DNA from 4 places in the Streptomyces sp. NPDC059850 genome. Region 3 is predicted to be linked to each of the others. Evidence: riboswitches for the same ligand, from Rfam matches in the RefSeq annotation. Region 3 holds a riboswitch; each other region holds the start of a gene.
What was found. Region 3 has a riboswitch for cobalamin ahead of ACFV9T_RS37230 (ABC transporter substrate-binding protein). Riboswitches for the same ligand answer to the same signal wherever they lie in the genome.
Positions count from the first base shown of each region.

Region 1 (7,614 bases), on a different contig from region 3:
TACAGCACGGCACAGGGCCGGACCCCCTCTCGGGGAGTCCGGCCCTGTTCTGTGTTCGCGAGACGCAGAGGCTCAGAAGTCGTCGTCGAAGGAGACCGAGCCTTCGACCGCCACCTGGTAGGCCGAGGCGCGGCGTTCGAAGAAGTTGGTCAGCTCCTGGACGTCCTGCAGCTCCATGAAGGAGAACGGGTTCTCGGAGCCGAAGACCGCCGGGAAGCCGAGGCGCTTCAGGCGCTGGTCGGCCACGCACTGCAGGTACTCGCGCATCGACGCGGTGTTCATACCGGGCAGGCCGTCGCCGCACAGGTCGTGGGCGAACTGGAGCTCCGCCTCGACGGCCTCCTTCAGCATGTCGATGACCTGCTGCTCCAGCTCGTCGTCGAAGAGGTCGGGCTCTTCCTCGCGGACGGTGTCCACGACCGAGAAGGCGAACTCCATGTGCATGGACTCGTCGCGGAAGACCCAGTTGGTGCCGGTCGCCAGGCCGTGCAGGAGGCCGCGCGAGCGGAACCAGTAGACGTAGGCGAAGGCGCCGTAGAAGAACAGGCCCTCGATGCACGCCGCGAAGCAGATCAGGTTGAGCAGGAAGCGGCGCCGGTCGGCCTTGGACTCCAGGCGGTCGATCTTCTCCACCGAGTCCATCCAGCGGAAGCAGAACTCCGCCTTCTCGCGGATGGAGGGGATGTTCTCGACCGCCGCGAAGGACGCCGCCCGGTCGTCCGGGTCGGGCAGGTAGGTGTCCAGCAGGGTCAGATAGAACTGGACGTGCACGGCCTCCTCGAAGAGCTGCCGCGACAGGTACAGCCGCGCTTCGGGGGAGTTGATGTGCTTGTAGAGCGTCAGCACCAGGTTGTTGGACACGATCGAGTCGCCGGTCGCGAAGAACGCCACCAGTCGGCTGATCATGTGCTGCTCACCGGGGGAGAGCTTGGCGAGGTCGGCGACGTCCGAGTGGAGGTCGACCTCTTCCACGGTCCAGGTGTTCTTGATCGCGTCCCGGTAGCGGTCGTAGAACTGCGGGTACCGCATCGGCCGCAGGGTCAGCTCGAACCCGGGGTCGAGCAGGTTCTTGGTGCTGTCCGGCGCGGTGTTCGCGGTGGTCATCTCGGATGCGGTGGGCATTACTGGCAGGCCTCGCAGGACTCGGGGTTTTCCAGGGAGCAGGCGACCGCGTCGGCCTCGGCGGGCGTCTGCTGGGTGGGGACGGCGGCCGTGGCGGCGCCACCGCGGGCGCTCTGGGCGATCCGGGTCGCCGGGCGGGAGCGCAGGTAGTACGTGGTCTTGATGCCGCGCTTCCAGGCGTACGCGTACATCGAGCTGAGCTTGCCGATGGTCGGCGCGGCCATGAAGAGGTTCAGCGACTGGCTCTGGTCGAGGTACGGCGTACGGGCCGCCGCCATGTCGATCAGGGCGCGCTGCGGGACCTCCCACGCGGTGCGGTACAGGTCGCGGACGTCCTGCGGGACCCAGGACAGGTCCTGGACCGAGCCGTTGGCCTCGCGCAGCGCGTCACGGGTCTGGGCGTCCCAGACGCCGAGCTTCTTCAGGTCGTTCACCAGGTAGTTGTTGACCTGGAGGAACTCACCGCTGAGCGTTTCGCGCTTGAACAGGTTGGAGACCTGCGGCTCGATGCACTCGTACACGCCCGCGATGGAGGCGATGGTGGCGGTCGGCGCGATCGCCAGCAGCAGCGAGTTCCGCATGCCGGTCACCGTCATCCGCTGCCGCAGCGCCTCCCAGCGCTCGGGCCAGGTGGCCTGCGCGTCAGCGTAGTGGTCCGGGTGGAGGACGCCGCGCGCGGTGCGGGTCTCGGCCCACGCCGGGTGCGGGCCGTGGCGCTCGGCGAGGTCGCAGGACGCCTCGTACGCGGCGAGCATGATGCGCTCGGAGATCCGCGTGGAGAGCGCCTTCGCCTCGGGCGAGTCGAACGGCAGCCGCAGGCGGAAGAAGACGTCCTGGAGGCCCATCAGACCGAGCCCGACCGGACGCCAGCGGGAGTTGGAGGCCCCGGCCTCCTCCGTCGGGTAGAAGTTGATGTCCACCACGCGGTCGAGGAAGGTCACGGCGGTGCGGACGGTGCGGTCAAGACGCTCCCAGTCCATCTCCCCGTCCTCGCCAAGGTGCTGGGCGAGGTTGACCGAGCCGAGGTTGCAGACGGCGGTCTCGCCGTCGTTGGTGACCTCCAGGATCTCGGTGCACAGGTTGGAGGAGTGGACGACCTTGCCCGGCTCGGCAGTCTGGTTGGCGGTGCGGTTGGCGGCGTCCTTGAACGTCATCCAGCCGTTGCCGGTCTGCGCGAGGGTGCGCATCATCCGGGAGTACAGCTGGCGCGCCGGGACCTGCTTGAGCGCCCGCCCCTCGGCCTCGGCCTTCCGGTACGCGGCGTCGAACTCGTCGCCCCACAGGTCGACCAGTTCGGGCGCGTCCGCCGGGGAGAACAGCGACCAGTCGGCGTCCGCCTCGACCCGGCGCATGAACTCGTCCGGGATCCAGTGCGCGATGTTGAGGTTGTGGGTGCGGCGGGCCTCTTCGCCCGTGTTGTCCCGCAGCTCCAGGAACTCCTCCAGGTCCGCGTGCCAGGTCTCCAGATAGACACAGGCCGCGCCCTTGCGACGGCCGCCCTGGTTGACGGCGGCCACGGAGGCGTCGAGCGTGCGCAGGAACGGCACGATGCCGTTGGAGTGCCCGTTGGTGCCGCGGATCAGCGAACCGCGGGCGCGGATGCGGGAGTACGACAGACCGATGCCGCCCGCGTGCTTCGAGAGGCGCGCGACCTGGTGGTAGCGGTTGTAGATCGAGTCCAGCTCGTCCAGCGGCGAGTCCAGCAGATAGCAGGACGACATCTGCGGGTGCCGGGTGCCGGAGTTGAACAGCGTGGGGGAGCTGGGCAGGTACGACAGCGTGCTGGTCATCCGGTACAGCTCGGCGACGTCGCCCAGCGCCCGCTCGGACGGGTCCTCGGCGAGCCCGCAGGCCACCCGCAGCAGGAAGTGCTGCGGGGTCTCGATCACCTGACGGGTGATCGGGTGGCGCAGCAGATAGCGGCTGTGCAGGGTGCGCAGCCCGAAGTAGCCGAAGCGGTCGTCCGCGCCGTCGGCCAGCGCCTGGTCGACCAGCGCGTCCAGCCGGGTGGCGTGGGTGGTGACGAACTCGGCGGTGGAGTCGGCGATCAGGCCCTCGCGGTGGCCCACGGCGACGGAGGCCGAGAAGGATTCCGCGCCCTGCCCGGCCGCCTCGTCGGCGATCGCGCGGGTCAGCAGCCGCGCGGCGAGCTTGGAGTACTCCGGCTCCTCGCCGATGAGCCCGGCCGCCGCCTCGGTCGCCAGGGAGCGCAACTCCGCCTCGTCCGAACCGGAGTGGCGGCCGCGCAGGGCGGCGGCCGCGACCCTGCCGGGGTCGGTGGCGGGCAGGTCGGCGGTGAGCGCGGTCAGGGTCCGCAGCAGGGCGGTCCCGGGCGCGTCGGCCGCTGCCATAGAGTCCGCTGCCTCTGAAACCGGATCGGCGGGCGCGATGGTCACTGAAGTGTTCTCCCTCGCTCGGCTGGGGGCCTGCGAGGGCGGTGCGCGATGGCCGCTTACGGGCATGCCGATTCCGCTTCAGGGCACACCGCGCAGCGTCCATCGACCCAACCCACGAGGCCCGGACGTATGCAGACGGCCGTCGGCAGGTCATCGGACTCACGGGTGCGCAAAAGCGCACACGTACACCGTTGCGGGACAGTTCCGGATTCCCACCGGATTCCCCTGCGGCGACAGCGAGCACGAGCATACATCTTGTGTCGCGCTGCGCACGCGCCCCCAGATGTTGTGTCGTCAGCTGGGTGGATTCGCATAGATGTGCTAGTCGCGTCAGGCTTTGGCCGCGCCGGAAGCCCCCTGGAAGCCTGCCGGAATCCCGCCGGAATCCCAGGGAAAACTAGCTCGCCGGGCCGCTCGTCCGCCATTCGTCCAGGGCACGGGCGAGGCGGTCGCGGTAGCCCGCGTAGCCGTCCTCGTACGCGCCGCGAAGCTCCGCCCGGGGCTCGACGGTACGGGACGCGGAGCGCCAGTGCGGGGCGTCCACGGGGTCGCCGAGGGACCGCCAGGCGACCGCCGCCGCGCCGCGCGCGCCGACTTCCGGCTCGTCCGGGACGGCCGCGGGGTGACCAATGACATCCGCGAAAATCTCCGTCCACGCGGCGGAGCGCACGCCCCCGCCGCACAGCGCGAGCCGCCCCGAGAGCCCGGCCGCCTCCAGGCAGTGGCGGGCCGCGTAGGCGACGGCCTCGCAGACGGCCCGTACGGCGTCGGCGCGGCTGGTGCCGAGGCCGAGGCCGTCCAACCGGCCCTGGGCGGCGGGCTCCACGAAGGGGGCGCGTTCCCCGGCGCCGGACAGGAAGGGCAGTGCGGTCACGCCGCCCGCGCCCGGCGGGCTCTGGCCGAGCAGGGTGTCCAGCTCGGCCGTGGTCGTCCCTGTGAGATCGAGCACCCAGCGCAGCGCGGCGGTGCCGACCATCGCGGGCATCGCGCGCAGCCAGCGGTCCTGATCCGGGACGCACAGCCACATTCCGGCCGGATCGGCGGCCGGGTCCACCACGGCGCGGTCGGTGAGCACCTGACAGGCCAGCGTGGTGCCGACGATGAGCAGCCCGTCGCCCACGTCCCGCACCCCGCTGCCGATGGCGCACGCCGGAAGGTCGTACGGGCCGGAGACGACGGGCAGTCCGGGCGGCAGCCCGGTCAGCCGGGCGCCTTCGTCGTCCAGCGCGAGGACGGTGCCGGGCGCGGCGGGCGGCGGCAGCAGCCGGGCGTGGTCGCCCAGCCCGCACAGCTCCAGAGCGGCGGGCACATACGTACGGGTGGTGACGTCGAGGAACGGGAGGGAGGCGTCCGAGGCGTCCACGGTGATGACACCGGTCAGCCGCTGGGCCACCGCGTCCACGCAGTACCCCGCGACCGACGCCCGCTCCAGCGCCGCCGGTTCGTGCTCGGCCAGCCAGCGCAGCAGCGGGGCGTGGCAGCCGGGGAACAGTCCGGAGCCGGTGAGGGCGTAGAGGGCGGTGAGCGTGCCGTCGGCGCGCCAGCGGGCGACGGTCTCCCCTCCCCGGCCGTCCAGCCAGGAGATCGGCGGACGCACCGCCCGGCCCGCCTCGTCGCGCAGCCACAGCCCGTCGCCCTGGCCGGTGAGCGCGAGCGCGGCGGGTGGCGCGGGGAGCGCGGCGGCGACCTCGCGCACCACCTCGGCGACCGTGCGGAGCACGTCCTCCAGGTCCTGTTCGACCCGGCCGCCGGGCAGCCGGTCCAGTCGGCTGGGGCGGGCGGCGGAGGCGAGGGCGACCCCGTCGCGACCGAAGGCCACGGCCTTGGTGACCGAGGTGCCGACATCCACTCCGATGATCGCGCGCATGGCCTGCTGCCCTCCGGAACCTCGGTGTCCCCTCACATCAGCGATGCTAGATTTAACATCAGAGACGTGATGAGGCAATGGTCCAGGCACTGGCCGACACACCGGCTGGCCGACGCACAGGGGAGCCCCGGATGACCGCCCGACTGCTGCTCGTACGCCACGGAGAGACCGCGTGGCACGCGGAGAACCGGTACGCCGGAACCTCGGACATCGCGCTGACCGAGCGCGGCCACGGGCAGGCGCGGGCCCTTGCCCACTGGGTGCGGGGGCGCGGGATCGACGCGGTGGCCTGCTCCCCGCTCGGCCGGGCGCGGCACACCGCGGAACCGCCCGCGACCGCCCTGTCCCTGGTGCCCGAAGTCGTCGAGGATCTGCGCGAGATGGACTTCGGCTGGGGCGAGGGCCGCACCCTCGCCGAGATGGAGGCGGAGGACGCGGCGGCCGTCCGGGCGTTCCGTGAGGACCCCGACGCCGGGGCCTTCCCCGGCTCGGAGCGGCCCGGCGAGGCCGCGGCCCGGGCCGTCGCCGCCCTGCGGCGGCTGGCCGCGGCACATCCGGACCGTACGGTGCTCGTGGTGGCGCACAACAGCCTGCTGCGGGTGGCGCTGTGCGCGCTGCTCGGCATCCCCGTGGGCCGCTACCGCACGGTCTTCCCCCGGCTGGACAACGCGGCGGTGACCGAGATCGGGATCGACGGCGACCGCACGGCGCTGCGCTCCCTGAACGTGCCGACGGGCGGCGTGCCGACCGGTGACGTGCAGACGGGCGGCCCGACGACCGGCGGCATGAGGGGAGAGGCCCGCCCATGACCACCGCCCGCTCCCAGGAGGCCCGCAGACAGGCCATCACCGAACACGTCCTCGCGCACTCCACCGCCACCGCGGCCGAGCTGGCCGACCTCACCGGGGTCAGCCTGATGACCGTGCACCGGGACCTGGACGAGCTGGCCCGGCTCGGCGTACTGCGCAAGTTCAGGGGCGGGGTCTCGGCCTTGCCGTCGTCGGTCTTCGAGTCCAGCCTCGCCTACCGGATGGGTGCCCACCGGGCCGAGAAGGAGGCGGTGGCCGCCACCGCCGCGGAGCTGGTCGAGCCCGGGATGTCGGTCATGCTGGACGACTCCACGACCGCCCTCGCGCTCGCCCGGCTGCTGGTGGGCTCCACCCCGCTGACGGTGGTGACCAACGCCCGGCGGGTGATCGAGGTCTTCGCCGGGGCGCCCCGGATCCGGCTGATCGGGCTCGGCGGGGAGTACTCGCACACCCATGACTCCTTCCTCGGCGTGCCGTGCGCGGAGGCCATCGGGGCGCTCTCGGTGGACCTGGCGCTGGTCAGCACCTCGGCCATGGACGCGACGACCACGTACCACCAGGAGCAGGACGTGGTGCTGGTCAAGCGCGCCATGCTCGCCGCCGCCGCCCGCACGGTGCTGCTGATGGACGCGTCCAAGACCCGGCGCACGGCGCTCCACCGGCTGCGCCCGCTGGCCGACTTCGACCATCTGGTGGTGGACGGCGGGGCGGACGCCCGGCTGGTGGGGGAGTGGCGGGAGCGCACGGATGTGAGGATCGCACCCAGCCCTTCTTAACGTCACCAGTGTGAACTTAACGCGATACGTGAGAGGCGTGATGCGTGATGTCCGACCGGGCCGAGGTCGTCGCGGGGATCGACATCGCCACGGCGGCCGTGCGGGTGGTGTGTACGGACGCACACGGGCGCGTACGGGCGCGGGGCGGCGCCCAACTCCCGCCCCCGCGCCGGGGCGAGGGCGGGCGCAGCGAACAGGACGCCACGGCCTGGTGGCCCGCCGTCGCGTCGGCCCTGCGCCAGGCCACCGGGGCCCTTCCGGCGGGCGGCCGGGAGGTCGTGGCGGTGGCCGTCGCCGCCACCTCCGGCACGATCGTCCTCGCGGACGGCCGGGGCGAACCGCTCGGCCCCGCCCTGATGTACGACGACCGCCGCGCCGCCGGTCTCAACGCCCGCGCCCAGGAGGCGGGCGCCGAGCGCTGGCGGGCCCTCGGCCTGTCGGTCGCCCCGACCGCCGCCCTCGGCCGCATCGCCTGGCTCGCGGGTGGGGAGGGGGTGGCGGGCGCCCCGGGGCTGTCAGATGCGGATCGGCATGCCCATACCCTTGGGCATCGGGCCCATGGGAACCGGCATGTTGCTCATGAGGTCGTCCGGCGCTCGCAACAGGTCGTGCGCGGCCGCCACCTCCTCCACACCCCCGACCTC
Region 1 is NZ_JBHWJI010000016.1:155,999-163,612, reverse strand. Features, by position in the region: gene ACFV9T_RS16005 (ribonucleotide-diphosphate reductase subunit beta) at 73-1,104, opposite strand; gene ACFV9T_RS16000 (ribonucleoside-diphosphate reductase subunit alpha) at 1,122-3,518, opposite strand; cobalamin riboswitch at 3,645-3,785, opposite strand; gene ACFV9T_RS15995 (FGGY family carbohydrate kinase) at 3,916-5,385, opposite strand; gene ACFV9T_RS15990 (histidine phosphatase family protein) at 5,517-6,194, shown strand; gene ACFV9T_RS15985 (DeoR/GlpR family DNA-binding transcription regulator) at 6,191-6,970, shown strand; gene ACFV9T_RS15980 (FGGY-family carbohydrate kinase) at 7,018-7,614, shown strand, end outside.
Region 1: it holds a riboswitch for cobalamin, as region 3 does, so the genes downstream of both, ACFV9T_RS16000 (ribonucleoside-diphosphate reductase subunit alpha) here and ACFV9T_RS37230 (ABC transporter substrate-binding protein) in region 3, are expected to answer to the same signal.

Region 2 (7,614 bases), on a different contig from region 3:
CGGCTCGCTTTATGGACAGCCGCAATTGAACAGCACTTCGGAGAATTCTCCAAAGGCTGCAATGGACACGGTTATCAGGTGGCATTGGCTCATGAATTCGGCAACGCTTTTCATTGCCAGGCACGAGGAAATGCGCAGCGCACCGGGCCCCGGCCACCGGGCACCCGTACGGGCGTCACCCGGGCGGCCGCCCACCGGTCGCTGATGTGTACGAGGCCACGCCGGTGCGGGTGAGGTCGGCGCGAAGGAGGTGACCCCGCGGGGCGCCGCGCGTTGGCCGACCATGACGACGACGATGCGACGCCGTTCTCTCTCGCAGCCGAGCAGAGCGCTGGACCGGAGCACCGAAGGCGGCGGAACGGTTCACCAGACGCTGCACCAGTCGAGCTGCGTACCGATCTACGCGGCCCTGGTCGAGCGGTGGTCGTCCGCGGGGCGGGCGGTGCCCGGGGCGTACGACCGCGAGTGGACCGAACTGGTCAACTGCCCGCCCTGGCCGGACCGGATCCGGGCGGCGGCCCGGCCGTCCTCCGGCTGAGCCGCCGCCCGTTCGGTCGCTGAGGGACCTCGGGGATCAGTCGTCCCCGCCCTCCAGGCCGCCCTCGGTCTCCAGGAACAGCTCCCGGACCCGCTCCAGCACCTCCGGGTCCGGCTTCTCCCACAGACCACGGCTCTCGGCCTCCAGCAGCCGTTCGGCCATGCCGTGCAGTGCCCAGGGGTTGGCGTCCTCCAGGAACGCGCGGTTCTCCGGGTCGAGCAGATACGTCTGGGCCAGCTTGTCGTACATCCAGTCGGCGACCACGCCCGTGGTGGCGTCGTAGCCGAAGAGGTAGTCGACGGTGGCGGCCAGCTCGAACGCGCCCTTGTAGCCGTGGCGGCGCATCGCCTCGATCCAGCGCGGGTTGACCACCCGGGCCCGGAAGACCCGCGAGGTCTCCTCGTGCAGCGTGCGGGTGCGCACCGTCTCGGGGCGGGTGGAGTCGCCGATGTACGCGGCCGGGGCGGTGCCCTTCAGCGCGCGCACGGTGGCGACCATGCCGCCGTGGTACTGGTAGTAGTCGTCCGAGTCGGCGATGTCGTGCTCGCGCGTGTCGGTGTTCTTCGCCGCGACCGCGATCCTGCGGTACGCGGTCTCCATCTCCTCGCGCGCCGGGCGGCCCTCCAGGCCACGGCCGTACGCGTAGCCGCCCCACACCGAGTAGACCTCGGCGAGGTCGGCGTCGGTGCGCCAGTCGCGGCTGTCGATGAGCTGGAGCAGCCCCGCGCCGTACGTCCCCGGCCGGGAGCCGAAGATGCGGGTGGTGGCGCGGCGCTCGTCGCCGTGCTCGGCGAGGTCGGCGCGGGTGTGGGCGCGGACGTAGTTGACGTCGTCGTCCTCCTCCAGCGACGCGGCGAGCCGTACGGCGTCGTCCAGCAGCCCGACGACGTGCGGGAAGGCGTCGCGGAAGAAGCCGCTGATGCGCAGGGTGACATCGACGCGCGGGCGGCCGAGCTGGTCCTGAGCAACGGGTTCAAGTCCCGTGACGCGCCGCGAGGCGTCGTCCCACACCGGACGGATACCCATCAGCGCCAGCGCCTCGGCCACGTCGTCGCCGGAGGTGCGCATCGCGCTCGTCCCCCACAGCGACAGGCCGACCGACCTCGGGTACTGGCCGTCGTTGTCGGCGCGGTAGCGCTCCAGCAGCGAGTCGGCGAGCGCCTGGCCGGTCTCCCAGGCCAGGCGGCTGGGCACGGCCTTGGGGTCGACGGAGTAGAAGTTACGGCCCGTCGGCAGGACGTTGACCAGGCCCCGCAGCGGCGATCCTGACGGCCCGGCCGGGACGAAGCCGCCGTTCAGGGCGTGCACGGCGTGGTCGATCTCGTCGGTCGTGGCGGCGAGGCGCGGGACGACCTCGCGGGCGGCGAACTCCAGGATCGCGGTGACGGCGGGGCGCTGCTCCTCGGGCAGGTCGAGGGCGGCCCGCTCGGCGGCCTCCGGGGCCCAGTCCGCGTCCTCCATCGCCTGGACGAGGACGCGGGCGCGCTCCTCGGCCTCGTCCGCGCCGGTGCGGGTGGCGGCCGACTCGTCCAGGCCCAGCGCCTCGCGCAGCCCGGGAAGCGCCGACGTACCGCCCCAGATCTGGCGGGCGCGCAGGATGGCCAGGACGAGGTTGACCCGCTCGGGGCCGGTGGGCGCGCCGCCGAGGACGTGCAGACCGTCGCGGATCTGGGCGTCCTTGACCTCGCACAGCCAGCCGTCGACGTGCAGCAGGAAGTCGTCGAAGCCCTCGTCGTCGGGGCGCTCCTCAAGGCCGAGGTCGTGGTCGAGCCGGGCGGCCTGGATGAGGGTCCAGATCTGGGCGCGGATGGCGGGGAGCTTGGCCGGGTCCATCGCGGAGATGGCGGCGTACTCGTCCAGCAGCTGTTCCAGGCGCGCGATGTCGCCGTACGAATCGGCGCGGGCCATCGGCGGCACGAGGTGGTCGACCAGGGTGGCGTGGACGCGGCGCTTGGCCTGGGTGCCCTCGCCGGGGTCGTTGACCAGGAACGGGTAGATCAGCGGCAGGTCGCCGAGCGCGGCGTCGGGGCCGCAGGCGGCGGACAGGGCCGCGTTCTTGCCCGGCAGCCACTCCAGGTTGCCGTGCTTGCCCAGGTGCACCATGGCGTCGGCGCCGAAGCCGCCGTCGGCCTCGGGGCTCGCCATCCAGCGGTAGGCGGCCAGGTAGTGGTGCGAGGGCGGCAGGTCGGGGTCGTGGTAGATGGCGATGGGGTTCTCGCCGAAGCCGCGCGGCGGCTGGATGACGACCAGCAGGTTGCCGTGGCGCAGCGCGGCGAGGACGATCTCGCCCTCGGGGTCGCGGCTGGTGTCCACGAACATCTCGCCGGGCGGCGGGCCCCAGTGCTCCTCGACCGCGTCGCGCAGCTCCTGCGGCAGCGTGGCGTACCAGCGGCGGTAGTCGGCGGCGGGGACCCGGACCGGGTTCTTGGCCAGCTGCTCCTCGGTGAGCCAGTCCTGGTCGTGGCCGCCCGCCTCGATGAGGGCGTAGATCAGCTCGTCGCCGACGCCGGAGACCAGGCCCGGAAGCGATCCGGGGCCCTCCTCGGGGCCGAGGTCGTACCCCTCGGCGCGCAGCCGGCGCAGCAGGGCGACGGCGCTGGCGGGGGTGTCGAGGCCGACCGCGTTGCCGATCCGGGAGTGCTTGGTGGGGTAGGCGGACAGGACGAGCGCGAGGCGCTTGTCGGCCGCCGGTATGTGGCGGAGCCGGGCGTGTCGTACCGCGATTCCGGCGACACGCACGGCGCGCTCGGGGTCGGGAGCGTAGACGGGCAGGCCGTCCTCGTCGACCTCCTTGAAGGAGAACGGGACGGTGATGAGCCGTCCGTCGAACTCCGGGACGGCGACCTGGGTCGCGGCGTCCAGCGGGGACAGGCCCTCGTCGTTCTCCTCCCACGCGCTGCGGGACGAGGTCAGGCACAGCGCCTGGAGTACGGGGACGTCGAGCCCGGCGAGCGCGCCCGCGTCCCACGACTCGTCGTCGCCGCCCGCCGACGCCTCGGCGGGGCGGGTGCCGCCCGCGGCGAGCACGGTGGTGACGACGGCGTCGGCCGCGCCGAGGGCCTCGATCAGCTCGGGTTCCGGGGCCCGGAGGGAGGCGACATACAGCGGCAGCGGGCGCGCCCCGGCGTCCTCCACGGCCTGGCACAGGGCTTCCACGAAGGCGGTGTTGCCGCTCATGTGGTGGGCCCGGTAGTAGAGCACGGCGATGGTCGGTCCGGTGACGTCCTCGCGCGCGGTGCGCTCCAGCGGACCCCAGGTGGGGGCGGGGGCGGGCGGCTCGAAGCCGTGGCCGGTGAGCAGCACGGTGTCGGAGAGGAACCGGGCCAGCTGCTCCAGGTTGGCGGGTCCGCCGTGGGCGAGGTAGGCGTGCGCCTCGGCGGCGATGCCCACGGGGACCGTGGACGCCTCCATGAGCTGGGCGTCAGGGGCCTGTTCACCGGTGAGCACGACGACGGGGAGGTCGCCCGCGAGCAGGGTTGCGAGGCCTTCCTCCCAGGCGCGGACGCCACCGAGGAGCCGTACGACGACGAGTTCGGCACCGTCGAGGAGGCCGGGCAGCTCGTCGAGCGCGAGCCGCGCCGGGTTGGCGAGGCGGTATGGCACCGGGCCCGTGGCCGCGCGGGCACTGAGCAGGTCGGTGTCGGACGTCGACAGCAGAAGGATCATGGCTCAGCGCGCCTTCCTCGGGGTCCGCGCCCCGGGCGGGTTGTGAAGACGGCGGGAGTTCCTGGCTCGCACGGCGGGCTGGCCGTGCTCACAGTGGCGGGACCGCACCGGATTCGCACCGGTTTCCTCCCCTAAACGCCGTCTTAAGCGTCCGGCGGGCCAGACGGCCCGCCGCAGAGCATAGTAGGCGTTCCTGACCTGGCACGGGACGGTGAGGGCCGACGAAACGTCGGTATGCTCGCCGCCATGTCCCTCCCCCCGACAACCGTCCCACCTGCGGATGAAGCGCCCCCACGCCGGGAGCGCGGACGCGATGACGCCTGCCCCGGCGCGCTGCGGCTGCACTCCGCGGACGACGGGTCCCTGGCGCGCGTCCGGACACCGGGCGGCCTGCTGACGGTGCGTCAGGCGCAGGCGCTGGCGCGGGTGAGCGAGGAGCTGGGGGACGGCGGGCTGGACCTCACCTCGCGCGGAAATCTCCAGCTCCGCGGCCTGGCGGCGACCTGCGGTGGCGAACTGGCGGCCGGGCTGCGGGACGCCGGACTGCTCCCCTCCGAGCGGTACGACCGGGTGCGCAACATCGTGGCGTCCCCGCTGAGCGGGCTCGACGGCGCCGGATACGGCGATGTCACGGCGTGGACGCGGGAGTTGGACGCCGCGCTGTGCGGTGGCGCGTGGGAAGAACTGTCCGGCTTGTCGGGCCGTTTCCTGTTCGCGATGGACGACGGCCGGGGCGATGTGGCCGCGCTGAGCGCGGATGTGACATTGATCGCAACGGGGGACGGCGGAGCCGTACTGCGGGTGGGCTCCGGGGCTGACGGGGTCGCGTTGGAGGTGCGGGCGCGGGATGTGCCGCGCGCCGCCGCGCTGGCCGCCGTGGAGTTCCTGGCCCGGGCGAGCGGCACGCGGGCGTGGCGGGTGCGCGACCTGCCCGCGCAACACGCCGTGACCGTCGACGGCTTGGCGGCGCGACTCGCGGACGAGGGCGTCGAAGCCGCGCGAATCGGACATGAGCGGCCGAGCGACGCGCCCGGCACACCGCCCGCGCCGGGCGTCGTGTCCGGGCCGGACGGGCGGTGTGCCGTGTCCGTCCTGGTGCCGCTCGGCCGGGTCCGCGCCGCACAGTGGCGGCTGCTCGCCGCGCTCGCCTCCCGGGGCGGGTCGGGTGAGCTGCGTGTGACACCCTGGCGCGGCGTGGTGCTCCCGGGGTTCACGGCGGACAGCGCGGCGGCCGCGGCGCGTGAAGTGACCGACGCGGGGCTGGTGACCGAGCCGGATTCCCCGTGGGCCGGGGTCGGCGCGTGCACGGGGCGGCCGGGCTGCGCCAAGTCCCTGGCCGATGTGCGCGCCCACGCGACACGCGCGGTGGCGGGCACTCCCCGCTCCCCCGGCGCGCCGCCGGTGTACTTCTCCGGCTGCGAGCGGCGCTGCGGCCACCCCGGCGGCCACTGGGTGGACGCGCTGGCCACGTCCGCTACGGACTACCGGCTCACCGTGCGCGACACGCGCGAGCCGGACGGGGTGACCGGCGGCGGCGTGATGGACGTGGCAGCGGAGCAACTGGCCGACGCCGTGGCGGCGGCCCGCGGAACAGCATGATCAACGACATGATCGAGGACATCGAGGACACCGTGTTCGACTACGAGAAGGACGGGGCGGCCATCTACCGCGCCTCCTTTGCCACCATCCGCGCCGAGGCGGACCTGGGCGGCCTCCCCGCCGACGTCAGCCAGGTCGTGGTGCGGATGATCCACGCGTGCGGCATGGTCGACCTGGTCAAGGACCTCGCGTACACCCCCGAGGTGGTCGCCCGCGCCCGGGAGGCGCTGCGCGCCGGGGCGCCCGTGCTCTGCGACGCCCAGATGGTCGCCAGCGGCGTCACCCGCAAGCGGCTGCCCGCCGACAACGACGTGGTGTGCACGCTGTCCGACCCGGCCGTACCGGAGTTGGCGCGGCGCATGGGGACGACGCGCAGCGCAGCCGCGCTGGAGCTGTGGCGGGACCGGCTGGAGGGTTCGGTCGTGGCGGTCGGCAACGCGCCCACCGCGCTGTTCCGGCTGCTGGAGATGATCGAGCAGGGCGCGCCGCGCCCGGCCGCCGTCATCGGCGTACCGGTCGGGTTCATCGGCGCCGCCGAGTCCAAGGAGGCGCTGGCCGGACACCCGGCGGCGCCCCACCATCTGGTGGTGCGCGGCCGACGCGGCGGCAGCGCCATCGCCGCGGCCGCGATCAACGCGATAGCGAGCGAGGAAGAGTGAGCGAGCAGCAGCGAGAGGCGACGCCCGCGGCGAAGGGCCGGCTGTACGGCGTGGGCCTCGGGCCCGGTGACCCTTCCCTGATGACGGTACGGGCGGTCGAGGTCATCGCCGGGGCCGATGTCGTGGCGTACCACAGCGCCCGGCACGGCCGCAGCATCGCCCGCTCCATCGCCGAGCGGCATCTGCGGCCCGACCACATCGAAGAGCGGCTGGTCTACCCGGTCACCACGGAGGGCACCGACCATCCGGGCGGCTACCGGGGCGCGATGGAGGAGTTCTACGCGGAGGCGGCGGCGCGGCTCGCCGCGCACCTGGACGCGGGGCGCACGGTCGCGGTGCTGGCCGAGGGCGACCCGCTCTTCTACGGCTCGTACATGCACATGCACAAGCGGCTCGCCGACCGCTACCCGACCGAGGTGATCCCCGGCGTCACCTCGGTCAGCGCGGCGGCCGCCCGGCTCGGCGCGCCGCTGGTGGAGGGCGAGGAAGTGCTGACGGTCCTCCCGGGCACGCTGCCCGAGGAGGAGCTGACGGCGCGCCTCGCGACGACCGACGCGGCGGCGGTCATGAAGCTAGGCCGCACCTTCCCGACCGTACGGCGCGCCCTGGAGCGTTCGGGGCGGCTCGCCGACGCGCGGTACGTGGAGCGCGCCACGATGAGCGCGGAGCGCACCGGGTCGCTGGGCGAGGTCGATCCGTCGTCCGTGCCCTACTTCTCGGTGGCGGTGCTGCCGAGCCGTATCGACGCGCCGGACGCTCCCGATGTCTCCGGGGCCGGGCGCGCGGGCGAGGTCGTCGTGGTGGGCCTCGGCCCGGCCGGTCCGCTGTGGCTCACCCCCGAGGCCCGAGGTGAACTGGCCGCCGCCGAGGACCTGGTCGGCTACACCACCTACCTGGACCGGGTCCCCGTACGCCCCGGCCAGCGGCGCCACCCCTCCGACAACAAGGTCGAGGCCGAACGCGCCGAGTTCGCCCTCGACCTGGCCCGGCGCGGTCGGCGTGTCGCCGTGGTCTCCTCGGGCGACCCCGGCGTGTTCGCCATGGCCACGGCCGTGCTGGAGGCCGCGTCCGAGGACCCGTACCGCGATGTCCCGGTCCGGGTGCTGCCCGGCATGACCGCGGCCCACGCCGCCGCCGCCCGCGCGGGCGCGC
Region 2 is NZ_JBHWJI010000019.1:72,755-80,368, reverse strand. Features, by position in the region: gene ACFV9T_RS18015 (hypothetical protein) at 296-538, shown strand; gene cobN (cobaltochelatase subunit CobN) at 575-4,204, opposite strand; cobalamin riboswitch at 4,239-4,376, opposite strand; gene cobG (precorrin-3B synthase) at 4,451-5,803, shown strand; gene ACFV9T_RS18000 (precorrin-8X methylmutase) at 5,800-6,462, shown strand; gene ACFV9T_RS17995 (precorrin-2 C(20)-methyltransferase) at 6,459-7,614, shown strand, end outside.
Region 2: it holds a riboswitch for cobalamin, as region 3 does, so the genes downstream of both, cobN (cobaltochelatase subunit CobN) here and ACFV9T_RS37230 (ABC transporter substrate-binding protein) in region 3, are expected to answer to the same signal.

Region 3 (7,614 bases):
TGACCCCCGGCACGGCCGTCGTCGGCGGGGCCGTCAACTCCGGCGGTCTGCTGGTCGTACGGGCCACGGCGGTCGGTGCCGACACCCAGCTCGCCCGCATCACACGGCTGGTGACCGAGGCGCAGGCGGGCAAGGCCCGGATGCAGCGGCTCGCCGACCGGGTGGCGGGCGTCTTCGTACCGGTGATCGTGGCCATCGCCGCCACGGTGCTGAGCTTCTGGCTCGGCGCGGGTGCGGCAGGTGAGTCGGCCGTCACCGCGTCCGTGGCCGTCCTCGTCGTGGCCTGCCCCTGCGCACTGGGACTGGCCACACCGACCGCGTTCCTGGTGGCCAGCGGGCGAGGAGCGCAGCTCGGCGTCCTCGTCCGCGGCCCGGAGGCGCTGGAGCGACTGCGCCGCGTGGACACCGCCGTACTCGACAAGACCGGCACGCTCACCACCGGCCGCATGTCCCTGGCCGACGTGGCGGTGGCGGAGGACGGGCCGGAGGAGAAGGATCTGCTCCGGCTGGCCGCGGCCGTGGAGCAGGGCTCCGAACACCCCATCGGCCGCGCGGTGGTGGCGGCGGCCCGCCGCGACGCGGCCGATGACACCGGTCTGCCGGAGGTGACGGAGTTCCGGGCCCAGCCCGGAGAGGGCGTGTCCGGCCACGTCGAGGGCCGCCGTGTGCGCGTACGCCGCCCGCGTCCGTCGGAGCCTCTGCCGGACGCACTGCGCGAGGCACGGGATGCCGCCGAACGCGCCGCGCACACCGCCGTCATCGTGGAGATCGACGACCGCCCGGTCGGGCTGCTCGCCGTCGGTGACACCTTGCGGCCCACCAGCCGCGAGGCGGTGGCGGCGATGCGCGCGCTGGGCATCGAGCCGGTGTTGGTGACCGGTGACGGGGCGGCCCCCGCCCAGGCGATGGCCGAGCAAGCGGGCATCGGGAAGGTCCACTCCGGAGTGACTCCGGAGGGCAAGGAGCGGATCGTCGCCGCGCTGCGCGCCGAGGGCCGGTGCGTCGCGGTGATCGGCGACGGAGTCAACGACGCCGCCGCGCTCGCCACCGCCGATCTCGGCATGGCCATGGGCGGTGGCACCGACGCCGCGATCGGCGCCGCCGACATCACCCTCGTACGGGAGGACATGCTGGCCGTCGTCGACGCCATCCGGCTCACCCGGCGCACCCTGAGCACCATCCGCGCCAACCTCGTCTGGGCTTTCGGCTACAACGTGGTCACCGTCCCGCTGGCCGCGACCGGCTGGCTCAACCCCATGGTCGCGGCCGCGGCCATGTCCGCGAGTTCGGTCCTGGTCGTCACCAACAGCCTGCGGCTGCGGGCCTACGCCCCGGGCGGGCGGCGGACCGGCACACCGCCCGCTCCCCTCGCGCCCCATGACTCGGCGGACACCGAGCACGGCCGTACGAGAAGGAAGAACGATGTCCTCAGCGACCGATGACCGCACCCCGCCGCTGCGCCGTCTGAGAGACGCGGTGGCCCGGGGAGCGCGGGCGGCCCTGGTTCCGGTGGGCGGCTGCGCGCTGGCCCTGGCCCTGCTCACCGGCTACACGGCGACCGGGGCGGCGGGAGTGCCCGTCCCGCGGATCGAGGTCAGCGCCGGCCGGATCATCCAGTCCCCCGGGCACGTGGCCGCCGCGTACTTCGAGATCCGCAACGTCGGGGACCGGGACGACACCCTGGTCTTCGCCGACTCCCCGGAGCTGGGCGTCTCCATGCTGCGCGAGCCCGACAAGAGGCGGCCGGGCGCCGTCCGGTGGGCGAAGAAGGTGGCCATCCCCGCGCACAGCACACTGCGGATGAAACGGGGAGGCGTCCATGTCGCGGTCCTCGACCCGCCGATGATGAAGCCGGGCGAGAGGGTGTCCTTCAACCTGTGGTTCACCGGCCGCGGCCGAGTGGGGGCCGAGGCGATGCGCTCTCATCTCATCGAGCCGTGAGTGTGGTTCGTCCGCAGCGCCGTGGAGCCGCGGGAGATCTGGACGTGCGCCCTTTATCCGTCACTCAAGGAAAAGTAGGATCGCCCGGTCATCACCGCGACGGGATACAGGAAGCCGGTGCGAATCCGGCACGGTCCCGCCACTGTGACCGGGGAGTGGAACCCTTCGAAGAGGCCACTGCGCACGAGCGCGGGAAGGCCGGGGGAACGTCGATCCGGGAGTCAGGACACTGGCCTGTCGCGGGCCCGTTCCGAGGAGCGCGGACTCCCCAGGAGGCTTTACGTGTACGACGGCACGCTGCGTCTTCCTTCTCTCCTCCGGCCTCTCCCCCGGCCCGGCCGCCCCGCCGTACCGGGCGCGGTGCGGTCCTGGCCCTCGCCCTGTCCACGACAAGCCGCCGTCCCGCGCCGTCACCATCCACCAGCACCCGGCCGAACTGATGCTGGCCCTCGGACTGAAGGACCGGATGGTCGGCACCGCCTTCCCCGACTCGGCCGTCCTGCCCCGGTACGAGAAGGACTTCGCGTCCATACCGGAGCGGGCCGCGAAGGAGCCGTCCTTCGAGAATGTCCTGGAGGCCGAGCCGGACTTCGTCTACGGCGGCTGCGGCAGCGCCTTCGCCAAGAACGCGGGCCGGTCCCGCGAGGCGTTCGCCGACGCGGGCATCGACACCTACCTCAACCGCGAGTACTGCGGCATGAAGCGGGTGTCGATGCGGGACACCTACGACGAGATCCGCGCCATCGGCACCATCTTCGGCGTATCGGAGCGGGCCGACCGGCTGGTGGCCGATCTCCAGGGACGCATCGGCAGGACCACCGAGGCGGTGAAGGACGCACCGCCAGTGCCGGTGTTCGTGTACGACAGCGGCGACAAGGCGGCGTTCACCGCCGGTGGCAAGAGCCTGGGCACCGAGATCATCCGGCTGGCGCGCGGACGCAATGTGTTCGCCGACCTGAACGAGGTCTTCGGGGACGCGTCCTGGGAACAGGTGGTGGCCCGCAAGCCCGAGGTCATCGCGCTCTACGACTATCGCGGCGCGGGCAGCGTGGCGGAGAAGAAGAAGTTCCTCCTCTCCCAGCCCGCCCTCGCCGACGTGCCCGCCATCAAGAACAAGCGGTTCGTGGTGCTGCCGCTGACCGCCACTCTGGTCGGCGTCCGCCCGCCGTACGCGGTGGAGGACCTCGCCCGACGGCTGCACCCCGAGCGGTTCCGGTGACGGCCCCGGTGAAGTCCTCGGTGACGACCCCGGTCAAGGACGCGCCCGCGCCGCCCACCGAGCGAGGACACCATCCGCAGGGCCGGGCGGCCTACCCGCTGGCCCTGGCGATCCTCGTCGTCCTGCTCCTGGTGTCCCTCACCGCAGGGCTGGCGATCGGTTCGGTGCGGGTGCCGCCCGCCGAGGTGTGGGGCATCCTGGGACACGGTCTCGGTGCCGACTGGTCGGAGCCGGTCTGGTCCCGGGCGCGCGAGACGATCGTGCTGGACGTACGGGCCCCTCGGGTGCTGCTCGGGGCGGTGACCGGCGCCGGGCTCGCGGTGGTGGGCACCGCCATGCGGGCGCTGGTGCGCAACCCGCTCGCGGAGCCGTATTTGCTGGGCGTGTCCTCCGGGGCGTCCCTGGGCGCGGTCGTCGTGATCGTCTCCGGTGTCGGCCTCTTCGGCACCGTGTCCCTGTCGGTCTCCGCGTTCGCCGGGGCCCTGCTCACCCTGCTGCTCGTGTACACCGCGGCCCGCGCGGGCGGGCGGATCACCTCGGTGCGGCTGGTGCTGTCGGGAGTGGCGGTCGCGTCGGTGCTCACCGCGGTGATGGATCTGCTGCTGCTCACCGCGGACCGGGGCAACGAGGCACGGGAAGTGCTGACCTGGACGCTCGGCGGGCTGGGCGGCGTCCGGTGGGACATGCTGTGGCTGCCCACCACGGCGCTGCTCGTGGGCATCGCCGCGCTGCTGGTACAGGCCCGGTCGCTGAACCTGCTGCTGGCGGGCGAGGAGTCCGCTACGACGATGGGGCTGGACGTGGCGCGGTTCCGCGCCCGGATGTTCGTCCTGCTGTCCCTGGTGACGGGCGTTCTGGTGGCGGCAACCGGGCCGATCGGCTTCGTCGGGCTGATGCTGCCGCACATCGTGCGCGTCTTCGTCGGCGGCGACCACCGGCGGCTGCTGCCGACGGCCGCGCTGGCCGGAGCGGTGTTCCTGGTCTGGGCCGACGTCGCCGCCCGCACGGTCGCCGCGCCCATGGAAATCCCCGTCGGCGTCCTGACGGCTCTGTGCGGCGGACCGTTCTTCCTGTGGCTGATGCGCCGGGACGCCCGGCGGAACACCGAACGGGGGGCGGGACGACCGGGGCCGAACTCACCGTCGAGGGGCTGACGCTCACCGCCGGTGCGCACCACCTGGTACGGGACATCTCCCTGACCGCCCGGCCCGGTGAGGTGATCGGTCTGGTCGGTCCCAACGGCAGCGGCAAGTCCAGCCTGCTGCGTGCCGTCTACCGCGTCCTGCGCCCCGACGCCGGGTGCGTCCGCGTCGACGGAGCCGACGCCTGGTCACTGCCTGTGCGGCGGCTGGCGCGAACCCTGGCCGCCGTGGTCCAGGAGACGGCGGCGGACTTCGACCTCACGGTGCGGGAGGTGGTGGCGATGGGCCGCACCCCGCACAAACGGCTACTCGAAGGCGACACCGCCGAGGACGCCCGGCTGATCGAGTCGGCCCTGGAGTCGGTGGACGCGGCCACGCTGGCGGCGGCTGCCCGCCACGGTGCTGGTGGCCCTCCACGACCTCAACCTCGCCGCCTACTACTGCGACCGCCTCTACGTTCTGCGGGACGGCGAGGTCACGGCCTCCGGTACGCCCGTTGAGGTACTCACCCCGAAGCTGCTGTCCGAGGTGTACGGCGTGGTGGGCGAGGTCACCGTCCATCCGCGCACCGGCGCACCCCAGGTGACCTTCCTGCCGGCGGAAAGCAGCCGACGATCGGGCCGAGTGGCCTGACACATGAAAACGGTACCCATTTTCATGTACGGTTACGGGGACAACGCCGAGCAGGAGAGGACCCCTACGTCATGGCCGTGCCCAAGCGGAAGATGTCCCGGAGCAACACCCGCCACCGCCGCGCGCAGTGGAAGGCCAGCGCGCCGGAGCTGGTGACGATCACCATCGACGGCCGCGAACACCAGGTGCCGCGACGGCTCGCCCCCGCCTACCGGCGTGGTCTGCTGCGCCCCGAGGGCTGAGCGCGCCATGGCGGGCCAGCTTCCGGTGACGGTCTTGTCGGGATTCCTGGGGTCCGGCAAGACCACCCTCCTCAATCACCTCCTCACCAACCGCGACGGGCTGCGGGTCGCCGTCGTCGTCAACGACATGAGCGAGGTGAACATCGACGCCGCACTCGTCCGCGACGGCGACGCGGCTCTCTCCCGCACCGAAGAGCGCCTCGTCGAGATGACCAACGGCTGCATCTGCTGCACCCTGCGCGACGACTTGCTGGAGGAGGTGGACCGGCTCGCGGGAGAGGGACGGTTCGACTATCTCCTCATCGAGTCCAGCGGCATCTCCGAGCCCATGCCCGTCGCCGCCACCTTCGCCTTCCCCCGCGACGACGGCGCCACGCTGGACGAGGTCGCGCGCCTCGACACCATGGTCACGGTCGTCGACGCCGCGAACTTCCTGCCGGAGCTGGACGGCGGCGACGAGCTGGCCGCACGAGGACTGGACCAGTACGAGGACGACGAGCGCACCGTCAGCGATCTCCTCATGGACCAGGTCGAGTTCGCCGATGTCATCGTCCTGAACAAGCTCGACCTGGTCACCCCGGACACGGCCGAACGGCTGGCGGCGGCGCTGTCGCGGCTCAACCCGGCCGCCCGTCTCGTACCCGCCGTACACGGCCGGGTCGCCCCCACGGACCTGCTCGGCACCGGCCGCTTCGACCTCGAACGCGCCCAGCAGGCGCCCGGCTGGGTGAGGGAGCTCAACGGCGACCATGTGCCGGAGACCGAGGAGTACGGCATCTCCAGCACCGTCTTCCGCGCCACCAAGCCGTTCCACCCCACCCGGCTGTGGGACTTCGTCGCCACCGACCTGGACACCGGGGCCTACGGCAGCATCCTGCGCTCCAAAGGCTTCTTCTGGCTGGCCACCCGCCCCCGGGTGACCGGGCTGTGGTCGCAGGCAGGCGCCGTCGCCCGGTTCGAACCCTCCGGAGCACGGAACGGCCACAGCGACACCGGTGAAACCGCCGAGCACGGCCAGGAACTCGTCTTCATCGGCACCGGACTGCGTCCCTCCGCCCTGCACCACACCCTGTCCGCGTGCCTTCTCACCGACGAGGAGCATGCGCTGGGCGCCCGGGACTGGTCGGCCTGGGACGACCCCTTCCCCGCCTGGGAGACCTACGGCCTCGACGAGACGTGCGACCACGAGCATGGTCCGTACGAGGCCGAACCCCTACCGGTGCGCTGAAGCTCACCACGCCGCTGTGTCCACCATCCCCGCAGGAGACCCACGTGACCGATTCCGCACGTCACGCCTACGCCGTGCGCCCCGCCACCACCACCGACGCCGACGGAGCGCGCCGCGTCATGCTCGACACGTTCTACCGGGAGTTCGGCTACGGCTACGTCCCCGCGTGGCACCGCGACGTGGTGGACATCGCGGGGACCTACCTCGAAGACCCCCGGCACCTGCTGCTGGTGGCCGTGCACGGCGACGAGGTCGTGGGAACGACCTGCGTGCGCTCGGCGGGGCCTGCCCACCCGCCGCATCCGCGGTGGCTCGCCGAGCGCTACCCGTCCGGAACCACCGCGCAGCTGCTCCGCGTATACGTGCGACCGGAGCACCGACGGCACGGCCTGGCGCGGACGATGGTGCGCCAGGCGTGCGAGTTCGCCGCCGCGACCGACGGCTACGAGAGCATCTACCTGCACACCAACGCCGACATCGCGGGCGCCCTCCCGTTCTGGCACAGCGTGGCGAAAGAAATCTTCGACGCCCGGACCACGGGAGAGCACGGCCCGGGATTCGCTACGGTGCACTTCGAGATCCCGATGCCACGCTGAGGAGCTGACCCGCCCGGTGCGGGCTCGCCGACTGCTGTCCGTCGTACGCCGGCGGCTGGGCGAGCGCCTCACCATCTGAATCGGCTCCACCGTCTTACGCCGGCTCCAACTCCCGTGGATCATCGGAGGACTGACGCCGGAGCACCCCGGGTAGCCCTTATTCGCAATTGATGTGCAACAACATCTCCATCGCAATAAGGGCGTGAGGTCCATGACGGTTCGACGAATACCGAGAGCCGCTGCCGCAGCGGTGCTGATCACCGGGATGGCCGCCTGCTCTGCACCCGGCGGCAGCCAGGGCAGCGGGAAGTCCGCCGACTCCGTCGTGATCGGGGTCGCCTCCGAACCCGACACCCTCAGCCCGCTCCTCGGCTACGGCAAGGACGGGAACTCCAAGATCTTCGACGGTCTGCTCACCCGGGACGCCGACCTGAAGCTGAGACCCGCACTGGCGACGGCGCTGCCCGAGGTGAGCGATGACGGCCGCACGTACACCTACCCCCTGCGCGACGGAGTGAAGTTCAGCGACGGGAAACCGCTGACCCCCGCGGATGTGGTCTTCACCTACCGAACCGTCCTCGACAAGAAGACGAACAACACGGCCAGAAGCGAA
Region 3 is NZ_JBHWJI010000070.1:13,196-20,809, forward strand. Features, by position in the region: gene ACFV9T_RS37220 (heavy metal translocating P-type ATPase) at 1-1,442, shown strand, start outside; gene ACFV9T_RS37225 (copper chaperone PCu(A)C) at 1,423-1,941, shown strand; cobalamin riboswitch at 2,001-2,194, shown strand; gene ACFV9T_RS37230 (ABC transporter substrate-binding protein) at 2,171-3,160, shown strand; gene ACFV9T_RS37235 (FecCD family ABC transporter permease) at 3,181-4,314, shown strand; partial or broken gene ACFV9T_RS37240 (ABC transporter ATP-binding protein) at 4,233-4,935, shown strand; gene rpmF (50S ribosomal protein L32) at 5,007-5,177, shown strand; gene ACFV9T_RS37250 (GTP-binding protein) at 5,185-6,405, shown strand; gene ACFV9T_RS37255 (GNAT family N-acetyltransferase) at 6,525-7,001, shown strand; gene ACFV9T_RS37260 (ABC transporter substrate-binding protein) at 7,213-7,614, shown strand, end outside.

Region 4 (7,614 bases), on a different contig from region 3:
AGTACGGCGCGCTGCGAGCCGCCACCGCGCGTGGCTGAGCCACGAGCGCGACTCCCCGTGGCGGGTGTTGTGCCGCGAGAAAAAGTTAGGTAAACCTAAGTGCGGCGCGGAAGTGAGGCCGCGCGCCTGTCCCGACCGGGGGCCGGGGCAGGAAACGGGCCGGGGTGCGCGAGGCGCCCCGGCCCGTAGGGTGTGTGTCCGGGTCAGGACCCGGACAGCTCGCCGCGGACCGTGCGGGCGGCGGCCACCAGGTTCTCCAGCGAGGCGCGGGTCTCGGGCCAGCCGCGGGTCTTCAGGCCGCAGTCGGGGTTGACCCACAGCCGCTCGGCGGGAATGGCATCGAGCCCGGCGCGCAGCAGTTCGGACGCCTCCTCGGCGCTCGGCACGCGTGGGGAGTGGATGTCGTAGACGCCCGGCCCGGCCTCGCGCGGGTAGCCGTGGGCGGCCAGTTCGCGCGCCACCTGCATATGGGAGCGGGCCGCTTCCAGGCTGATGACATCGGCGTCGAGGTCGTCGATGGCCTGGACGATGTCCCCGAACTCGGCGTAGCACATATGGGTGTGGATCTGCGTGGCCGGACGCACCCCGGTGGTGCTGAGCCGGAAGGCCTCGGTGGCCCACGCCAGATACGCCGCGCGGTCGGCGGCGCGCAGCGGAAGGGTCTCGCGCAGCGCGGGCTCGTCCACCTGGATCACCGAGCTTCCGGACGCCTCCAGGTCGCCCACCTCGTCGCGCAGAGCCAGGGCGACCTGGCGTGCCGTCTCACCGAGTGGCTGGTCGTCGCGGACGAAGGACCAGGCCAGCATGGTGACCGGACCCGTGAGCATGCCCTTGACCGGCCGTGAGGTCAGGGACTGGGCGTACGCCGTCCAGCGCACCGTCATCGGCTCGGGCCGGGAGATGTCCCCGGCCAGCACCGGCGGGCGGACGTAGCGGGTGCCGTAGGACTGCACCCAGCCGTGCTGGGTGGCCAGGTAGCCGGTGAGCTGTTCGGCGAAGTACTGGACCATGTCGTTGCGCTCGGCCTCGCCGTGCACCAGGACGTCCAGTCCGGCCTTCTCCTGGAAGGTGACCACCTCCTGGATCTCGGCCTTGATCCGCTCCTCGTACCCGGCCGTGTCGATCCGCCCGGTCCGCAGGTCGGCGCGGGCGGCGCGCAGCTCGCCGGTCTGCGGGAAGGAGCCGATGGTGGTCGTCGGCAGCAGCGGCAGGCCGAGGTGGGCGCGCTGGGCCGCGCTGCGCTCCCCGTACGGCTGGGAGCGGCGGGTGTCGGCGTCCGTGACCGCGGCGGCGCGGGCCCGTACCGCCGGATCGTGGGTGATCGGCGAGTCGGCGCGGGAGGCCAGCGCGGCCCGGTTGGTGGCGAGTTCACCGGCGATGGCGTCGGTGCCCCGGGCGAGGCCCTTGGCGAGGGCGACGATCTCGGCGGTCTTCTGCTTCGCGAAGGCCAGCCAGCGCAGGATCTGCGGCTCGATGTCCCGCTCGGCCGCCGCGTCGAGCGGCACGTGGAGGAGGGAGCAGGAGGCGGCCACGTCGACCCGGTCGGCAAGACCCAGCAGGGTGCCCAGCGTCGACAGGGACTTCTCCAGGTCGTTGACCCAGATGTTGCGGCCGTTGACCACGCCCGCCACCAGGCGCTTGCCGGACAGTCCGCCGACGGCGGCCAGCGCGTCCAGGTTGGCGGCCGCCGCCTCGGTGAAGTCCAGCGCGAGCCCGTCGACCGGGGCCTTGGCCAGCACCGGCAGGGCGTCGCCGAGCCGGTCGAAGTAGGTGGCCACGAGCAGCTTCGGCCGGTCGGCGAGCGCGCCGAGGTCGCGGTACGCGCGCTCTGCGGCGTTCAGCTCGGCCGGGGTGCGGTCCTGGACGAGGGCGGGCTCGTCCAGCTGCACCCACGCGGCGCCCGCCGCGCGCAGGTCGGCCAGCACCTCCGCGTACACCGGCAGCAGCCGGTCGAGCAGGGTGAGCGGGTCGAAGTCCGCGGCCACCCCGGGGGCGGGCTTGGCGAGCAGCAGGTAGGTGACCGGGCCGACCAGGACGGGCCGGGCGGTCAGGCCCAGGGCCAGGGCCTCCTTCAGCTCCGCCACCTGCTTCGTGGAGTCGGCCGAGAACACCGTGTCCGGGCCCAGCTCGGGCACCAGGTAGTGGTAGTTGGTGTCGAACCACTTCGTCATCTCCAGCGGCGCCACGTCCTGGGTGCCGCGCGCCATGGCGAAGTAGCCGTCCAGGGCGTCGGCCTCGACGGCGGCGCGGTGCCGGGTGGGGATCGCGCCGACCATGACGGTGGTGTCGAGGACATGGTCGTAGTACGAGAAGTCGCCGGTGGGCACCTCGTGGACGCCCGCCCCGGAGAGCTGCCGCCAGTTGGTGGCGCGCAGTTCGGCGGCGGTGGCGCGGAGGGCGTCGGCGGTGACGCGGCCCTTCCAGTAGCCCTCGATCGCCTTCTTCAGTTCCCGGTTCCGGCCCTGGCGGGGGTAGCCGTACACGGTGGCCCGTGCTGCCGCGGCCGCGGTCTTGCTGGTCACGGAGATCTCCTTCGCGAGATGAATCCCTGAGATCCCGGCGACGGGACGAGAGCGCGAAGGGTGACGGAACCCGGCGGAAGACGACCCCGCGCGGCACAGCGCGGTCATCCGCCTGGTAGGTACGCCGACCCGCCCTCGAGGTCACCGAGATGCCGCGCACGAGTGGTTCGTACGCGGGCCACTGGCAGGTCTTCGGACTCGCGGGCACGTCCTCCGGGGGAGGACACCTACTGGCCGTCGCTTCCCAGGCCCGATGTCGCCGGGCCCAGTGCACATGACGGCGGTCGTTCCCGCTCACCGCTGCGGGGCAGTCCCGGATTCCCACCGGGTTCCCTCTTGCGACGCGTCCCGCCTGGCGGACGGGGCGAACCAGCTGCACCGGCCAGCCTACGGGGTGGGGCGCGGGAGGGAAGAGGGCCGTCCGCCATCCGGATGGTGAGGTGGGCCACCCTCTGGGCCACCTCGCCGACGCGGCCCGCTCCGTCAGGCGCCGAAGCGCTGGCGCGCGTCCTCGATGCGGTCGAGGTACTGGTGGGTCCAGCCGCACAGGGCGTCGACCGTGGTGCGCAGGGCCCGGCCCGGCTCGGTGAGGGTGTACTCGACCCGCGGCGGCACGGTGGGGTACACCTTCCGGTCGACCAGGCCGTTGCGCTCCAGCATGCGCAGGTTCTGGGTGAGCATCTTGTGGCTGACGCCCTCGACCTCGTTCCGCAGCTCGCTGAAGCGCAGGGTGCGCTCGCCGATCGCCTCGATGATCAGGAGTGCCCACTTGTTGGCCACGTCCGAGAAGATCTCGCGCGCCAGGGAGTCCGCGCGCCTCAGGTCCGCGTCCTCGGGCAGGCCGTTGAGCTGTTGTTTGGTCACCATCAGGGCACTCTCCTACGGTTTCCCAGTCACCGCAAGAGAGTGCTGTCGCTACGGCGGCATCGGTGGAATATCACATTCGGATAACGCGGTGTTCGTGGGTGAACTTCCGTGCAAGCGCAGGCATCTCACGGTGCGTCAGCAACTGAAAGGTGTTCATCAATGCTTCGGAAGCGCTCACGTTTGATCGCCGTGCCGCTCGCGGCCGCCGCCCTGAGCCTGACCTTCGCCGGTTACCAGGCCGGGGCGGCCGAGCCGTCGGCCCCGTGCCTGGCCGACGCGACCACGCTGCTCGGTGACCTCGACGGCGACACCTACCCGGACAAGATCACCAACCCCGGGCACACCGGCACCGAGATGACGGTCCAGTGGGGCGCCAAGAACGGCTCGTTCGGCAAGAAGCTCCCCGTCAAGGACCTTCTCGGCGCCAAGAAGGGTGAGATCGCGACCGCCGCGGTCGCCGACTTCCGACACGACGGCACGCTGGACATGGTCGTCAACATCGTCGAGCCGTCCGGCGGCGACGACCCCTCGACGGCCCGCCTCGCGGAGTACCGTCCCGGCCCGCTGGACCGGACGAACCTGCGGTCCGCCGACGCCGAGCACTCCGACATCGGCGACCACGGCGAGGCCAGGCAGCTCACCATCGCCCGGTACAACGACGACGCCTACCCGGACCTCGCGATCCGGAACAACGGCGGCGACGGGCAGATGGACCGCGACGTACGGCTCTCGAAGCCGGGCGGCGGCCTCGCGGACTTCGACTACGAGGCGTTCCAGAAGTACGGCGAGGCCGGGTCGTGGGCCGAGCCCCCGGCCATGCCCACCGACGGCTGGAAGCAGTTCTACAAGCCCTGCTCCTGACCATCGCCACCGGGCGCCGCGGCATGTCTCAGGACACCGCGGCGCCCGGTGCGCGTTCTTTCACCGCTCAGCCGACGTGGACGTGCGGCCTGCGCGCCCGGTCGGGTTCGGCCTCGCGGAGGACTTCGCGGGTGACGGGGGCGACCTCGCCCTGGCCGAACAGGAAGAACCGCAGGAACTGGGCGAAGGGGCTGCCCTCGGTCCACTCGAAGTAGATGTGCGGCCTGCACCCGGTCTCGTCCCGTACGTGCAGCAGCAGGGCGGCCAGCGAGTTGGGGATGCTGGAGCCGTCGAGGGTCAGGACGCGGTAGCGGCCGTGCAGCACCTCGCCCCGTACCCGTACCGCGGATTCGAAGTCGGAGGGGTCGCGGACGGTGACCTCGACGAAGATGAGGTCCTCTTCCGCCGGGATGTCGTTGTCGGCCCGGATCTGCTGGGTCTTGTCGCGGTACTCGCCCACGTCGCGGTGGTCGGGCTCGTTGGCGATGAACCGTATCCGGCGGGTGGCGCTGTCCCGGACGAAGCGCTCGGCCATGGTGTCCAGCTCCATGTCGGTGACCCGCAGCTCGAAGGCGCGGGCGAGCCGGGAGAGCAGGGACACCGCGATGATGCCCGCGATGAAACACGCGCCGATCTTGACGCCGTCGGGGCGTTCCACGACGTTGACCGCCGTGGTGTAGAGGAAGACCACGGAGATGGCCCCGAAGGCGATGGTCCAGCCGCGCTGCCGGGCGCGGCGGGCGGCGATGGTGACGGCGACGGCGGCGGACGTCATCAGGACCAGTACGCCGGTGGCGTAGGCGCCGCCCTGGGCGTCCACGTCGGCGTCGAAGATCCAGGTCACCAGGAACCCGATCAGGGTGAAGATGAGCACCATGGGGCGGACCGCGCGGGCCCAGTGCGGTGCCATGCCGTAACGGGGCAGATAGCGCGGCATGAGGTTGAGCAGCCCGGCCATGGCGGAGGCGCCCGCGAACCACAGGATGCCGATGGTGGCGGCGTCGTAGAGGGTGCCGAGCGCCGAGCCCAGGTAGTCGTGGGCGAGATAGGCCAGCGCACGTCCATTGGCCGGGCCGCCCGGCTTGAACGCGTCCTGCGGTATGAGCAGGGTGGTGATGAAGCTGGTGCAGATCAGGAAGCCACTCATGATCACCGCAGCGGTGGTGAGCAGCTTGCGGGTGTCCCGGATCCGGCCGGTGGGCCGCTCCTCGGTGTCGCCGGGGTCGCCCTTCACATGCGGCATGACCGCCACGCCGGTCTCGAAGCCGGACAGGCCGAGGGCGAGCTTGGGGAAGACCACCAGCGCCAGACCGACCATGATCAGGGGATTGCCGTGCTGGGCGGTCAGCGCCTGCGACCAGTCGGTGACCACATGGGAGGCGGTGGCCACATGCCACAGCCCGACGACCACCACGACCGCGTTGAGCGCCAGATACACCCCGACCAGGGCCACTGCCACGCCGATGGCCTCGGTGAACCCCTTGAGGAAGACGGCGCCGAGCAGGGCGACCAGACCCATGGTGATGGCCACCTCATGGCCGTGCAGGGTGCTGGTGAAGTGCGGGTTCTCCACCAGGTGGGTGGTGGCGTCGGCCGCCGAGAGGGTGATCGTGATCAGGAAGTCCGTGGCGGCGAAGCCCAGCAGGGTCAGGACGAAGAGCTTGCCCTTCCAGAACGACAGCAGCCGCTCCAGCATCGCGATCGACCCCTCGCCGTGCGGGCTCTCCTTGGCCACCCGCCGGTACACCGGCAGCGCCCCGAGCAGGGTCACGGCCACCAGGACGAGCGTGGCGATGGGGGAGAGCAGCCCGGCGGCCAGGGCGGCGATACCGGGCTGGTAGCCGAGCGTCGAGAAGTAGTCCACGCCGGTCAGGCACATCACCCGCCACCAGCGCTTTCCCTGGTGCTCCTCGGAGGGCTGGGCGTGGGGGCCCGGCTGGCGCTTGGCCATGTCGGACAGGCCCACCAGCATCCAGGACCGCAAGCGGCCCGAAGCCCGGCGGCGACCGCCCGCACCGTCCTGCGGAGGGGCCGCCACATCGGAGGAGGTGGCCATCGTGTGCTCCTGTCCCACGCTCGATCGAACACGTCACCGAAGAAAATCGGCCAGATCAGAGTAAGCGGGGCGATCGGTGGCCCATGCGGCGGTGGCCAGTCCACCTTTTCGGCGGTGGCCCTGTCGCACCGGACGGCCAGCCGATGGGATAGGAGCTGCTTCCGCCGGTGCGCGGGACACACCAGGACCACCGCCACCACCGCCGCTTTCGAAAGGCCCTTGATCGCCATGCCGCGTTCCCGCTCATTCGCCCAGGTCGACGTGTTCTCCACGGCCCCCTACCGGGGCAACCCGGTGGCCGTCGTCCTCGACGGGACGGACCTGACCGACGAGGAGATGCGGCAGCTGGCCCGCTGGACGAACCTGTCCGAGACCACGTTCGTCCTGCCTCCCACCACCGCCGAGGCGGACTACCGGCTGCGGATCTTCACCCCGGGCGGCGAGCTGCCGTTCGCCGGGCACCCCACCCTCGGGTCCGCGCGCGCGTGGCTGGATCACGGCGGCACACCGCGGCACGCCGACCACATCGTGCAGGAGTGCGGCGCAGGCCTGGTCCGGGTGCGCCGCGGCGATGGCGTGCTGTCGTTCGCCGCCCCGCCGCGCGTCCGCGACGGCGCGCTCGACGAGGAGTACGTCGGCGAGATCGTCGCCGCGTTCGGCATCGAGCGTGACCGCGTCCTCGCCCATCAGTGGGTCGACAACGGACCCGGCTGGGCCGTGGTCCAGCTGGCCACCGCCGCGGAAGTCCTCGCCCTCGAACCCGATCTGTCCCTCATCCCGACCGCGATGGTCGGCGCGATCGGCGCCTACCCCGAGGGGGACGCGTACGACTTCGAGCTGCGCACCTTCGCGCCCGGCGCCGGTGTGGCCGAGGACCCCGTGTGCGGCAGCATGAACGCCGGGGTCGGGCAATGGCTCACCGCCACCGGGGCCGCGCCCTCCGCCTACCGGGTCTCCCAGGGCAAGCGTCTGGGCCGGGCCGGGACCATCGAGATCACCGCCGACGCGGACGGCACCCTCTGGGTCGGCGGCGCCGCCACCGGCTACATCCACGGCACCATCACCCTCTGACCCGCTCCGCGCCAACCCCGCGTGCCCGGGGGCCGGTTACGCCGGTCCCCGTCATCCGTACGCAGCATTTCGCGCTCCTCCTCGAGGAGGACGGCGGCGCGTCGGCTCGTGCGGCGCCACCAACGGAGAGTGCCAGCACGCGCACGATGCCACGGCGCCCCGGTCCGGCCAGGCTGGTGTTCCACTCGCACTCAGACCTGGAGACCCGTTTCTCGTGGCTACGTTCCTCTATCGGTT
Region 4 is NZ_JBHWJI010000006.1:66,144-73,757, forward strand. Features, by position in the region: gene ACFV9T_RS06930 (hypothetical protein) at 1-38, shown strand, start outside; gene metE (5-methyltetrahydropteroyltriglutamate--homocysteine S-methyltransferase) at 204-2,522, opposite strand; cobalamin riboswitch at 2,688-2,911, opposite strand; gene ACFV9T_RS06940 (winged helix-turn-helix transcriptional regulator) at 3,006-3,389, opposite strand; gene ACFV9T_RS06945 (FG-GAP repeat domain-containing protein) at 3,549-4,250, shown strand; gene ACFV9T_RS06950 (APC family permease) at 4,318-6,306, opposite strand; gene ACFV9T_RS06955 (PhzF family phenazine biosynthesis protein) at 6,535-7,377, shown strand; gene ACFV9T_RS06960 (MMPL family transporter) at 7,592-7,614, shown strand, end outside.
Region 4: it holds a riboswitch for cobalamin, as region 3 does, so the genes downstream of both, metE (5-methyltetrahydropteroyltriglutamate--homocysteine S-methyltransferase) here and ACFV9T_RS37230 (ABC transporter substrate-binding protein) in region 3, are expected to answer to the same signal.